Regions from separate parts of the Sphingobacterium sp. Ag1 genome, predicted to be linked through region 1. Evidence: riboswitches for the same ligand, from Rfam matches in the RefSeq annotation. Region 1 holds a riboswitch; the other holds the start of a gene.

Region 1 (7,545 bases):
AAATTGCCAATCCCCGTATTACTAAATTGGTACCGAACAGCCACTGGATTTTTTACCTGCTTATTTGAAACAATCATCTGCTGACCCTTTACTTTTACAATGGCAGGATAAAATATCTTATCGGCTCCCGAAATAAAAATTTCCTTACCTTCGTTTCCTTTTATTGTCAGACCGGATTCGGCATGGTCAAAATCAATCACAATTTGATTATTCTGAACGACAAATGACTTGTACATTGGGCTTTTATAATTACCTCTACTTAGGCCATAAGTCTCCGACAAAGCATAGTTTGCAAGACGTAAACCAACGTCTTTTTTATTTGTCGGATGGATATTCAATGTATCGTTGACCAAATCTGAAATGACAACCATACCTGTATTTTCTGTTGCGAGAGTCTTAGTCTGTGCTTCTCGGAGTAGGGCTCCTACATGATGGTTGGAATACCTATTTGGCGCAATCTGTACATAATAGAAAGGGAAATTTTTATGCCAAGACTTACGCCAGGATGCAATCATGGTCTCCATTAATTGGGTATAACTCGAAGCTGTTTCAACATTGCTTTCTCCTTGATACCATATCGCGCCAGCAATATTAAAATTAGTAAACGGTGCGATCATTGCATTATAGGCATAGCCTGGTGCAATGGGCCACCATGATGTAGATTTCTTTTGAGATGCCGCATCTTTTAAAATGCTATTATTTTCAATCAGTTCTGCAGGGGTCCATACCTCGGCTGGGGTACCGCCCCAGTTGCTACTAATCAAACCAATCGGAACATTCAATTCTTTGTTGAGGACTTTTCCAAAATAATAGGCAACTGCACTGAAATTTTTCAGGGCATTGCTGTCACAAACCATCCAATTTCCTTCATTATTATCTTGTACCGTTTGTGCAGTTGTCTTAGTCACTTGAAATAATCTGATATTAAGCTTGTCAAGTTGTGAAAACTCATCTTTAATACTGGAAATACCATTGTAATAGTTCCATTCCATATTGGACTGCCCACTGCAAACCCACACTTCACCAATAAATACACTGTCAAGAACAATTTTATTTTCTCCTTCAAATACAATCATATAGGGTCCTCCAGCTTTCGGAGTATGAACTGACGTTTGCCATTTAGCATTTCCATCTGCTGTTACCTCCACGGTCTTATTGTCCCATGATGTGGTAATTCGGACTTTTTCACCCGGCTTGGACCACCCCCATATTTGGGCCAACGATTGTTGCTGTAGCACCATATTGTTGGCCAGAATACTCGGTAACCGAATGTTCGCACGCGATGATAACGCAAAAAAACATAGAATTAGAAAGAAAAGAAATTTGTTCATAATATTGATTTATAGTGTAAGCTATCCACAAAAGACCTCTTCGAATAATAGTACAATTCGAAGAGGTCTTTTTATTTTGGTATATTAACTATCGCGATTCTAATATACGCACCTGTTTTTTAAAAATGCCTAAAAAGGGATACTTTTATAACTCTCCAATATTGATCCCCAATTATATTCGCTAAGAAGCCGAAAACCTTTTTTGTTTTAAAAGTACATTAATCAATGGTATACCCTATCGCTGCAAATCCATATCGACGATAACATCGGATAGATTTACAAAAAAGTCTCAGCGATCAACTTTTGAATGGATAAATTGTATTTGTGGTTTATGGAATACTGTTGTGTCTGGCGGTACGCTGCTTGTTATCCAGACGTTTCCCCCGATCACTGAATGATGTCCTATACGCGTATTCCCGCCCAATATTGTTGCTCCCGCGTAAATAATCACGTGATCTTCAATAATCGGATGTCTTCGCTGACCAGCCAATACCTTGTCAACACTAAGGGCTCCTAATGTGACCCCCTGATACAACTTAACGTGGTCGCCGATAACCGCTGTTTCGCCAATAACCAGGCCAGTTCCATGATCAATATGAAAGTGACGTCCAATGGTCGCTCCCGGATGGATATCTATGCCTGTACGTTCATGCGCATACTCGGTCAAAATACGAGGAAATAAGGGTACCCGATCTAACCAGAGCTGATGGGCCATGCGATACATGCAAATCGCAAGAAACCCCGGATAAGTGCGTATGACCTCACTTAGATTGTTGGCCGCGGGATCGCCATCCAGCATAGCCTGAGCATCTTCAAGCATCAGATGATAGATGTGCGGGAGGTTTTCAAAAAAACGTTGGACAATTTCGCGATGATCACAGCCTATACAGTCTTTGCTGTTCAGCAAAAGATCATATAGCTCATTTTCCAAAATTGTAAAAGTTGCTTTAACGGCTTCTACCGTAAGCAGCTTTTTCGAATTGCGTTCTGGAAACATAAGTCGAAATACATCTCTTGCCCATTCCCAGATACGAACGTTACTGGGCATATCATGCGCAGCCTGTTGTCTGGCAAATAAAGTGCTATAAAATTTTTCCATTTCTTCTTTTTTATACTGATATCCTGAAAAAAGCCGGCAGCTTAACAATCCCCTCAACCGCCAGCAGCCATACTTTTAATTAGTAAAATCGTTTGTTTCGACTAGCCAATCTCTCCACCGTCAACGCGAGGAGATCGATCTCCTGATGTGTATTGTAGAAGGCAAGGGAGGGCCTTACCGACGACTCATACCCCAGTCTCCTCAGGATCGGCTGTGCACAGTGATGACCTGTCCGAACGGCTATGCCGACTTCATTCAATGCCTGGCCAACTTCGTTGTTGCTGTATCCAGAAAGGGTAAAGGAAAGTACACTGGTTTTTTCTTTCGCTGTACCGATCAAAATAACACCAGCAATCTGTTTCAACAACCGGGTCGCATAATCCAATAGATCATGCTCGTAGTGATAGATGTTATCAATGCCGATAGCCTGCACATATCGGATTGCAGCACCCAGGCCAACAGCATCGGCAATATTGCCCGTACCAGCTTCAAAACGATTGGGGGCAGCATGAAATTCTGTTTTTTCAAAAGAGACATCACGGATCATGTTTCCTCCGCTTTGGTAAGGCTGCGTATTGTTTAGGATGTCTTCTTTACCATAGAGCACGCCAATGCCTGTCGGGCCAAATATTTTATGTCCAGAAAACACAAAGAAATCGGGATTTAGGTATTGAAGATCGATTGCAATATGGGAAACCGACTGCGCCCCGTCCAACAGGACTTTGGCGCCTACCCGATGTGCTGCGTCAATAATGGCTTTTGCCGGTGTTATTGTACCGAGCGCATTACTGACATGGGTAAAAGAGACTAATTTCGTTCGGGAACTGAGCAGTTTGCTATACTCATCAAAATGCAGATTACCCTGCTCGTCAACCGGGATTACCCGGATCTTAAAACCTTTCTTTTGACTCAATTGCTGCCAGGGAACTATATTGGCGTGATGTTCCAAATAGCTAATTATAATCTCATCATCTGGACCTAAATGCTGATCTCCCCAACTATTGGCAACAAGGTTGATGGATTCGGTCGTGCCACGCGTAAATATAATCTCATTGGGTGAACTGGCATTTAGAAAGTTCTTAATGATATTTCGCGATTCTTCGTAGGCATCTGTAGCACGGGCAGCAAGTTCATGTGCAGCGCGGTGTATATTGGAATTTTCAGTCTGATAAAAGCGCGATATCCGGTCGATAACCACTTGTGGTTTCTGAGTCGTCGCGGCATTGTCCAACCAAACAAGTGGTCTTCCACGAACATTTTCCTGCAGAACAGGAAAATCGCGACGAATTGACTGAACGTCAAAATGGGATTTCAACGTATCGTAAGGCAATGGAGACGTATTTTCAACTTTAGCCCCTGACTGTATGAAATAGAATGAATTTATACTATCGCCCCGTGGTATCTGGGCACCATGTTGAAAACTGGTTAGTTGCTGCAATGTCCCTCGTAGTGTGCCAAGTGGATTCTCAGCCGTTTCCGCAAAGGGTAATTTATTGACCTGTGGCTCTATACCAATGCCCGTAGCAGGAGGAAGAACTGGATTGTAAATACCAGGTTGCCTGCCATTCCCTGCTAGGGGGATAGTTGCATTTTCTCTATGAAAATTTGGATCATGAAAACCGATTGCGGGATCTTCCAAATTGAATGTATTCAGTTTAGGATCAGGAGCCGGTTTATCAGGATAGATTGCCTCTCGGGGAAGATCCCCAGACAGGAGGTTTTCCGTCGGAACTGCCTTAAAATACTTATTTGCTTCTTCCGTTAGAAATCTTTCGAAATCAATATCTAAATGAGACATAGTAAAATCTTTTAAGGAATGATCTACTTATAATTGTAGCTGTGGTACTGTGTGATGTCCACATCGTCCAATACAGCCACAGCATCGTCTACGAGAATGACCAGCGAACAATATAAAGATATCAGGTAAGAAGCTATAGCTTTATCATTAATTCCGGTAAACTTGATGGATAGGCCCGGTGTCTGTTCGCCCGGCAAATTAGGTTGATAAAGACCAATTACCCCCTGACGTGCTTCTCCTGTACGGATCAACAGAATTTTGGTCTTCCCATTTACAATAGGAACTTTATCACTCGGAATCAATGGGATGCCGCGCCAGGTTAAAAACTGTGAACCGAAAAGTGATACCGTGGGTGGTGGGACGCCACGGCGTGTGCATTCGCGTCCAAAGGCCGCAATGGTGAGTGGATGAAGCAGAAAAAAACCAGGCTGCTTCCAAACCTTTGTGATCAATTCGTCCAGGTCATCGGGTGTAGGAGCTCCAGATCTGGTCTTAATAATCTGTTTGGCCGCCACATTGCTCAAGATTCCGTAATCGGCATTGTTGATGAGCTCACTCTCCTGCCTTTCTTTAATTTTCTCAATTGCCAATCGTAACTGTTCACTGATCTGGTTATAGGGCTTGCTGTAGAGATCAGAAACCCGTGTATGTACATCTATCAGTGTATTGACTGCATTTAGATTATACTCCCGGGGACTTTCGTCATAATCAACAAATGTATGTGGCAAAACGCTCTCATCTCGTCTGGAACAATCTACCTGAATACTGTCTTCGCCGACGACTTTGTTTAATCGAAACACACCCGATTCAACAGGTGTCCATTGCAATAAATGAACCAGCCATCGGGGTGAGATACTTTCAAGCTGTGGAACGGTTCTGGTGGCAATCGCCAGGTGTCGTGCAGCGACATCGCCCAAGGCGGTCTGTTGTGTTGGTTTTTCACTCATATTGTAAAAGTTTAATAAAATTTGGAATAGATTAAGAACACCTGAAAAAGAGTGGAAATTCGATCGTGGACTCTTTTTAAAAGAAGGATAGAAACTCTATCTTAATTTAGAGCAGACTTTTCAGTCTGCCCCTCATTATTTAGTTTAATAAATTAATTAGAAAGGTCGTAATAACTACTTTAATTTTTATACGATCGGCACAAGCCTATTGTCCTCCAATCGCACGGCAACTTGTTTTACCGAGGTAAAACCGTCTTCTCTCGAAACAATATGTGATAGATCAAGGCCCTTTTTGGAAAGGGTGCTTAACAGAGCGGCTCGAAAAATCGTTTTGGATGATCCCCACCCCCGGCCTGACACCGTATCGTTATTAAACTGGATTAATTCATTAATCGAATAATGAATAAGCGTTTCAGATAAGTGTTCATAAAGACTTTTTGTTGTTGCCATACAATTTAAAAATTTAAAGGGTTAAACTATAAATTGTATTCAGTTTTTTTGGCCGAAACCCATATTAATTAACCACCGTGGTAAGTCTACTCGGTTGGTATCGCGCGATGCAATTCTGAATACTCTATAAAGTTAGTAGATTTTATTTAAATTCCCTTATCTTTTTGAAAATAAAAGTTTTATTTATTTTTACCGGGTCAATTATTGTTTCTATCCCTCCTATTTTGTTAACTGATTTACCCTGATCATTCATCAGGGGCTATTAATGCCAACACAAGTCTTGTTATTTTACCAAATCGTTCAATGCGCATTCAATTTCCCCAAATTCAAAATCAAATCCATCTTCCAAGGTAAACTTAGTTGTCCCAGGAACAGGCTGGAGAAGGATACTTGAATTTACCGCTTTAAAAAACGACCCGATACGGGCAAAAGTCCTTGGAATAGGCAAGCCAAAAGATGCTCCCGAACTCGCTCTGAGCGCTTTCATGAATATTGCATTGGTAACGGGACGGGGGCTACATGCATGATAAATAAGCCGTGGTTGTCTCTGCTCAATTATCCACAACACTAATCTCACAAGGTCGCGCTCATGGATCCAGCTCATACATTGGCGTCCGTTAGAAATTTTACCGCCCAGCCCCCATCTAGCCAGCGGAAGTAATTCAGCCAGCATGCCCCGCTGTTTTGATAACACTGGACTGACGCGGAGTATCACTTTAAGTGTCTCAGGCAGGTCAAATGCTGAAAAAGCAGCTTCCCATCTAGTGGTGAGTTGAGCTAGATACCCCTCTCCAACCGCTATACTTGTCTCATCCTGCAATTCATTTAATCCAGAAAAAAGAGAGATACCGGAAAAGTTTATCCAAAGCCTCGGGGGTTTATCACAAGCTGCTATTGCTTTTCCTATAGCATTCGTCGGTAAAAGACGGGATTCCTCCAAAATTGCCCTATTTTTTCGCGTGAAGCGGCATCGTATACTTTCGCCACTCAAGTTGATCACGGTATCTGCACTTTCCAGTACATTACCCCATGTACCCAAATGCTCTCCGTCCCAAAATAGATAACCCGCGCCGTCCTCTTTCTTAGGCTGTTTTCGGGACAAAATCAAAACTTCCCATCCCATTTCCAGAAACTTCTCTTTTAGGGCTGTTCCAAGATGACCAGTCCCTCCAGCAAGTACAACTTTTCTCATATCGTCAAATACACTTTAAAATAGCCCTTGAATTTAATGCTCAGATCAAATGCCCTCGACATCCGCAAGGTAGACTTCCCCTGTTTTCTCAATATCCCATCCAACAACGGGATTGAAATGATAGCCCGACTTCGATTCCCGCGCCTTGACCAGTTGATGATATGTAGGTTGCACATACCCTGTCTCATCAATTGCTTTACTGAGCACACGTGTCGGCTTTCCATCCCAGTTCCACATGAATTTAAAGGCAGTATGTGCTTTTTCCAATACCGGTCCCTGTAAATGTGCTTCATTCCATGTCTTACCATTATCTGTACTCACCAATACTTTTGCCACCTTTCCACGGCCGCTCCACGCTATGCCCCGTAGTTCTTGCCAACCTTCTTCAATTTTTTTCGGATAGGCAGGAAAGGTAATAATAGATCTGGCATCCATTACTAAACTAAACATCCGAATTTTTCCACCTTTAATTTTCTCGGTGTATTTTGATGTTTCTTCCCTAGTCATCACAGGTTTATCTGTGACCTCAATCCGCCGCAACCATTTGATTTGTGTATTTCCTTCAAATCCTGGAATGACCAGGCGCATTGGATAACCTTGCTGTGGTCGAATAGCCTCTCCATTCTGGCCATAGGCAATGATCGCTTCGGTCAATGCTTCTTGCAAGGGTACACTACGCGCCATCAAAGCACCGTCAGCACCTTCCGCCAGCAGCCATTTGGCTTCAG
Region 2 (7,545 bases), 230 kb from region 1:
TCATATTTATATTCCTTATTATCAATAAGCAATAGGGTATCACCTCGTTTAACCAATTGGTGATCGTGATAATGCACGGAAACCACATAACCTCCTACGCGGGAAACAATGGGATTGATGTACTGTGTTACTTGCGCATCATTGGTGTAGGTATACCGCACGCGCATCCATAAGGTGTTAGCGCCCCATAACAATAATGCCAACAAGACAATTGCGGCCAACCAGTTGGTGATTCGAGTGAGTTGTGCTTCCACAACTGTTCTGCGTGATTTAGGTTTCATTAGATAGTACCCTTCAAAAATTCGATAAAATAATAATGTTTCTGTAGCGCAATATGTGCGGTTTCAAGATCAAAAAGTGTTTTTAAGTATTGCATATCCGCGTCTAGAAGATCTGTAATCAGCGCCGATGATTTAAAATACCTGTTCTTTATAATCCGTGCATTTTCCAGTGCCAGTGCCTTATTGTTTTGGCAGACGTCCTGCTGCTTGATCGCCAATTGATAATCCAAGAGGGCCTGTAACAACTGATTTTCCAGAATTTCCTCCTCATGATGGTGTTTCACCTGTTGCCGGTCCAGGGCTATTTGTGCTCCGCGCACCACATTCCTATTGAGATAAATAGCTGATATTGGTATGTTTAATTTAAGCCCTGTAATACTCAGATTATACCAGCTGGGGTTATAGGGATAAAGGAAAACCTGGGGATTGGCAAAGGTAAATGTGCTGGTCAACCCCAATTCAGGAAGATAATTTGATCGGGCCTGTTTGACTGATAATTTCTTCAAAACAACTTCCTGTTCGGATTTTTGGAGGGAAAAAGCATGGCTTCGCGCTTCGGCAACAAGCGTTTCATAACTGGGGCTTTCCACTTTAAAAGGCTCGCTCAAGGGGATAATCTCCGCTGTAATGCCTCCAATAAGCTGCAGTTTCTGATTTGCAGCCTGAATATCATGACCGATCTGAACGAGCAACAGTTCCCGTTTCGAAAGTTCTAACGAAATACGCAAAACGTCACTGTGCAAGACAACACCCGCCGTATACAGATGTTCAATCTCCTGGAGTTGCACCCGTTGATCAGCAATATCCTGCTCGATTAGAGATTTATTACTATACGACAGTTCCAAGTCCAAAAAAAGATTGCAAACCTCCAATTTCGTCTGCGCCGCCGCATTCTTCCAATCGATCCGGGCCAGCTCATTTTCCAATTTTTTGGACTCAATTTTCATCAGATCGCGATGCCCATTGTAGAGATTCAGATAAAAATCCAAACCGCTATCGTACAAGTAGTGAATGATATCATGCTGGGAGGGTTTATTTAAAAGACCTTGATCATAAACAGGCATATTACTCGCATAACTGGCAGAAGCTCTGGCGAAGATTTTGGGCAGCAGCTCCATGCGTTGCTGCTGGACTGCCACCTCACTTTCTTTGAGCTGCAAATAGGACTGCTCGACGTATTTACTGTTCTGGAGTGCTTTGTCGATCATGTCTTTCAGGGACATACGCAAAGAATCGAGGGCGAAGGTGTCCGAAATAGTGAATACTAACAATCCCATAGTTAGTATTCCTTTTGCCCAATAGGGAGGAAAAAAGTTCACGTGTGCTCTATTATTTTTTTGCGTTGCAAACTTAGACACTTATTACAACTTGGATTTCTTCACAAACGCCAATATGTTATGGAAAAAAGACATTTTTTCATCAATTCAAAGAAAAAGACCAATATCTGCCAAATAGGGTTTGCGCTACTCTTTTTTACAGCCTATAAAAAAAGCCTCTCAAATGTTGATTTGAGAGGCCTTTCGGGGATGGTATAAAACCAGATTATCCGTATAAAGAATCTTCTATTGCATTCCACAATTGTATTCTTTTTTGTAGCGCGATTTTACTGATCTCCTTCATTTCTGCCCATTTAACGTCATCGTCCTTCGCAAGATCTGTGATCATCTGCATGGCCAAAGGTCCGTGCTCGTCGCCGTCCAGATCAATATGACGCTGGAAATAATAAATAAAGCTATCCAGATTGGCTGTAGGGAAATTTGTTTTAATTTCTTCCAAGATAGAGGTAAACATTCCCGGAATAAGATCTTCACGCCCGAACGTAAAGGCGGCAGCAATTTTATGCACCTCACCTTCAGCAATCACTTCAAATGTAAAATTCAAAAAGTCTTTGATCCGCTTATCCAATGTCGTCGTCGCGATGACATCGAATATGTCGCTCGATTTTTTGGCATGACCGATAAATTTATTGACCAGATGAAGATCGGCACCCATGGCATCCATGGCGTCCAGATACATTTCAAAATGGCTCAAACGGCGGCCATCAATGTATTCGTCCGACTCCTCTGCCAATACAATTTCGTTGATCAGATAGCGTGTTGATGGATGCTCGCTCGCAAACCAGGGTAAAGTCGTACAGGTCAATTTAATCTGTAAAGCTTTTAGTAAAGACATAAAATCCCATACAGCGTAAACATGCCCTTCTGTAAAAGAACGTAGATTCTTGATCGTTTTGATCTTACGATACAAAGGGTGTTGCAATAATACCTCGCGTTCGGCAGCAATGTATTCATTAATTTCCGCAATTCTATTCATGGCGCAAAAGTATCGTCTTATCTTTATTTTTTAAAGTATTTTAAATGAGATTACAGTAGCATGATAAATTTACCGTCCAGCTATCCGCTTCATAACCAAATCAAAAACAACAACCTGCCCCCACTTTGACCTCCCTTGTACTGATTTTAACGCTCATTTACCCGTAAAAACAAAAATATTTTTTATAATAAAAAATAATCTACTATATTTGTAGAGTATTCAGAATTGCATGATGCAATACCAACCGAGTGCAGGCACCGCGGTGGTAAATTAATACGGGTTTCGACCAAAATAAACGTTGCAGAACGATTATTTTCCCACAAAGATCTGGATACAGTTTATGGTTTAATCCTTTAAATTTTTAAATTGTATGGCTACTACAACAAATCTTTACCAACACTTACTGGAAAAATTCAGTTATTATTCAACGGATGAACTCATACAGCTTAACAATGACACCATCTTAGGACAAGGCTGGGGATCATCAAAAGCTACCTTTAGAACAGCTTTGATCAGTACGTTCTCCAAAAGAGGACTGGATCTTTCCAACATCGTTTCTAAGGAAGACGGTTTTACCTCGGTGAAGCATGTCCCTGTACGCTTGGAACAGAATGTGTTGATCCCTTTACAGTAATCGTTATCACCGCCAAAAATAGCGCGCATCGAAAAGATTTCGTGCGCGCTGCTGTGGTTGGTTTAGGAAATTGCCGATCAGAAGAAGGCAAAAAGTCTTGTTATTTATAGTTTGGATTCTGAATCAGTATCCCTGCGCTTTTTTCAATTTCTGTTTGTGGTAATGGCCAGCGATAGAATTTATCTTCGAAATGATAGGGCACTTTACTGTCTTTGACCCCATTGAGTACTTCACCCGCGATATGCCAACGAATCAGGTCGTAATGCCGTAGTCCTTCAAAAGCAAGTTCGACTCTTCTTTCGTGGCGGATACGCTCGCGCATCTTTTCCTTGGTATAACCGGCAGGGAACCCTGGCATCTGAACCCGACTCCGCAAAGTATTCATGGTATCATAAACCGATTGATCTGGCCCGGCTATTTCATTTTGTGCTTCGGCGTACATCAACAACACCTCGCCAAACCGCAGTATAACCGCATCTTGTTGGCTCAATGTTGAAAAACCAAAAGGTAGGTTGGCCGGATCCAAAAATTTCAACACCCCATAACCTGTAGGCCGCGGATTGGACGGTGTATGGATCTTACCGCCGCCAAAATCAGGATGATCCACAAAAATTGTTTTGCTCAGGCGCGGATCCCTATCTTTGAACGGGTTGGTTCGGTCGGTCAACGGTGATTCACCAAAAGGCAAACCATCTTTGCATTCATAGGTATCCACCAGGTTTTGTAAAGGCGAAGCAGCAATCCAATCGCCTAGGTACATGTCCCAAGGGGCAGTATTATTCGGTGCCAGAAAATTGACCGAAAAGATAATCTCGGTATTATTCTTTTGTGTCGCATCGCGAAAGACATTTTCAAAAGCCGTACTCAGGGTATACTCTTTCATGATATCGGTACATAAGTCTTTTACCTCTTTCAAAATTGCTAAATCGGGCACTCCTTTGTCACCATAAGCCGCAAACAATAAAACCCGTGCTTTCAAGGCTTTTGCTGAACTGGCGGCCGCATGCCCCCCATTATTGAAATAAGGTTTAGGCGCTAAGTTGGCGATCCCAAAATCCAGATCAGCTCGAATCTGTTTTAGTATATTCTCTGCACTTTCCTTTGGCTGACGCTGATTCTCCAGATTCAATGAAACCAATACAAGCGGCACTTCGCCATAGATACTGTACAATTGGAAATAAACGAAAGCACGGATAAAGCGGGCTTCAGCTTCCATTTTCTTTTTCTCTGCATCGTTTATGTCTGCCCCTGCATAGCTTTGTAATTTCTCGATCAAACGATTTGCTCTGCCTATCGCTACGTATGCATCATTATAGATACCGGTTTCGTAGCCACCCGTTGTTGGATTTAAATTGCCGCCAACGATTTCGTTGACGCTACCTGAATTGAACTGATTATAGCCATTGTCGGTCAGACAGTCCCGAAAAGGCATCCCATAAGAGAACGTCTCACTCTGCAACGACGCGTATACACCGGCCAAGGCATTATCAAAATCCGATTTTTTGCTAAAATAGTTGTCCGAAGCAATCTGATCCAAAGGATTGAGGTCCAAGGCACTGTTACAGGAACCCAAAAATAGTCCGGATAATAGCAACGCTGTTATAAATTTCTTTTTCATAGCACTTAAAAATTAACTTGTACACCAAATGAATAAATCTTGTTTTGCGGATATTGCACGAGGTCACCATTTCCATAGCGCTCAGGATCCAGGCCCTTAAATTTGGTTGCAGTCACAAGGTTATCACCCGAAAAATAAACCCGTAGGCGGTCAATTTTATATTTTTTCAATAGCCCATCAGGTAAAGTGTATCCCAATACAAGGTTTTTCAACCGGAAGTATGAAGCATCCTGTATAAAATAGCTGGAAGCTCGACTGAATTTCTCCGGAGCGCTCCAACCCCAATAAATACGGGGCATTGTAGTCGAAGGATTTTCAGGTGTCCAACGGTCTAACCAATCTTTTGTCGGTGGGCTACCCTGTACAAAAGGAGTTACACCCCAGCCCGAAACATAAGATTTGACACCATATACCCCTTGTAATAGGGCCGAAAAGTCAAAGCCCTTAAAACTTGCACTTAGATTAAAACTATAGTTCAACTTTGGATCTACACCCGCAATAATTGTTCTGTCGTTCGCATCTATTTTTCCGTCCCCATTGACATCCCGGTACTTGAGATCTCCTGGCAATGTATTGTCATTAAACTGCTTAGGCGAACTAGCGACTTCTTGTTCCGATTGGAATATACCCATGACTTCGTAGGTATAAAAACTGTCCATCGCGTAGCCGTTTTTCTTGACTGTATAGCCCCCGATTTCCGGTTCGCCAAATTTCACCAGCTTGTTTTTGAAACGATCGAGGTTTGCACCTAGCTGATAGCGTAACCCTTCCAATGCTCCCGTAGTAATCTGACTACGATAAGTAATTCCCAATTCAAGACCTTTATTCTCGACAATTCCATCATTGACGTAAGGTGCTCCCAAACCAACGATTGCAGTAATCTGTGACTGCCTAAGGATATCAGTCGTTCTCTTTTTGTACCAGTCAAAGGTGATATCTAAATTTTTAAACAGACTTAAGTCCAACCCCACATCGGTCATCGTTGTTGTTTCCCATTTGATAATCGGGTTGTTTAATCCCTGTTGAGCAACACCGGAATTTAGCGTACTATTGTCAAAAGAGTAATTTCCGGTAAGTCCCAATACGGGTTGATACGGATAGTTACCGGTATTCTGATTTCCAAGTTGGCCCCAGGATCCACGGATCTTCAAATTATCCAGCCAACCCGACGCAAATTCCTTGACAAACGATTCCTCAGATACACGCCAGCCTGCAGAGAAAGAAGGGAATACTGCCCAGCGATTCTTACCATAGAATTTCGAACTACCATCGTAACGCATATTGGCTTCTAAGAGGTATTTTCCTTGGTAATCATAGTTCAATCGGCCGAAATAAGAAATCAATGCCCATTGGTTGGCTGTTCCGTTTGCCCGTTGAATATCCGATCCACCGGCATTTAATTCCGTTAAGGTATCATCGACAAAATTCTGTCTGAAACCCTGGAGGTAGGTATACTTACTTTTTTCAATACTATATCCGGCCTGCGCTTTGAGGTGGTGGGCCCCAAACGCACGATCGTAGTTCAGGTAAGTAAATAAATTGGTGTATATCGTTTGCTGATCCTGATCTGTAAGGCCCTTGCCAAGATCCAATGTTGTTCCCAGCGTACCCGTGTGGTAGTAATATTCATCCAAGGTCGATTTATAATCCTTGTACTTGTCCATATTGAAATTATAGGCACCTTTGGTGTACCAGGAAAGACCTTTAAACAGTTGTACTTCCATCCAGGCCTGCAAATTAGCCGCATAATCATCGGTATTGTAGGTGAATTTCCGATCCAATACGGCCATAGGATTTTTATTGTTGTACTCCCAGTCGTAAGCTTTGTACGTATATCGCCCGCTACCATCCGGCAAAAATGGCCCATAAGTTGGCGCCTGCGACATGGCCGACAGGAACAAGTCTTTGGATCCACCCGGAATAGATTCGGTATGTCCTGTTTTGAGCAAGATATTTGTTCCGAATTTAATCCCGTCCGAGATTTTGGTCGTCAGATTGAGCCGGGCGGAATAACGGTCGTAGTTAAAACCTTTGATCATTCCATCCTGATTGACGTAGCCCAAACCAACATTAAAGGTTGTCTTCTCGTTTCCGCCCTGGATACCAAGATTATGCGTGTAGGTCGGTTTAGTTTGGAAAATAAGCCCCAGCCAGTCCGTATTTGGATATTTTACAGGATCGTTGCTATTGCGATAGGCAGCGATCACATCGGCGGGATATAGGCCATCGTTGAGATTGGAATTCTTACGCGCTTCATTGTATAATTCCATATACTGCGCCGAATTAGTGATCAGATCAAACATTTTCGTAGGCTTATAGATACCCACATTACCGTCATACTGCACGGTTGTTTTCCCTGATTTCCCCTGTTTTGTGGTGATCAAAATAACACCATTTGCCGCGCGGGATCCATAAATCGCTGCAGATGCCGCATCCTTAAGTACACTGACATTTTCGATATCATTGGGATTGACATCCGAAAATTTGCCTTGTACACCGTCGATCAACACCAAAGGATCCGATCCGGCACCACTAAAAGTTCCCTTACCACGAATGCGGATGGATACACCTTCATTGCCTGGTTCTCCCGAGCCCTGGTTGATTTGTACGCCCGGTATTGCGCCCTGCAGCATGGAAGCTGTATTGACAACGGGCCGTTTGATCATATCTTTGCCGCTCACTGTAGCCACGGCACCTGT

Evidence for each region. Region 1 has a riboswitch for S-adenosylmethionine ahead of AAW12_RS18790 (hypothetical protein). Riboswitches for the same ligand answer to the same signal wherever they lie in the genome.
Region 2: linked by a shared signal. The riboswitch ahead of AAW12_RS17790 (hypothetical protein) and the one ahead of AAW12_RS18790 (hypothetical protein) in region 1 are both predicted to bind S-adenosylmethionine.

What each region holds. Positions count from the first base shown of each region.
Region 1 is NZ_LBGU01000043.1:278,089-285,633, reverse strand. It holds gene AAW12_RS18810 (sialate O-acetylesterase) at 1-1,331, opposite strand, end outside; gene epsC (serine O-acetyltransferase EpsC) at 1,621-2,430, opposite strand; gene AAW12_RS18800 (family 2A encapsulin nanocompartment cargo protein cysteine desulfurase) at 2,510-4,228, opposite strand; gene AAW12_RS18795 (family 2A encapsulin nanocompartment shell protein) at 4,252-5,175, opposite strand; gene AAW12_RS18790 (hypothetical protein) at 5,362-5,625, opposite strand; SAM-I-IV-variant riboswitch at 5,660-5,753, opposite strand; gene AAW12_RS18785 (epimerase) at 5,909-6,817, opposite strand; gene soxC (sulfite dehydrogenase) at 6,863-7,545, opposite strand, start outside.
Region 2 is NZ_LBGU01000043.1:45,091-52,635, reverse strand. It holds gene AAW12_RS17805 (HlyD family secretion protein) at 1-281, opposite strand, end outside; gene AAW12_RS17800 (TolC family protein) at 281-1,558, opposite strand; gene AAW12_RS17795 (DUF3050 domain-containing protein) at 1,824-2,594, opposite strand; SAM-I-IV-variant riboswitch at 2,805-2,898, shown strand; gene AAW12_RS17790 (hypothetical protein) at 2,965-3,228, shown strand; gene AAW12_RS17785 (RagB/SusD family nutrient uptake outer membrane protein) at 3,329-4,846, opposite strand; gene AAW12_RS17780 (SusC/RagA family TonB-linked outer membrane protein) at 4,852-7,545, opposite strand, start outside.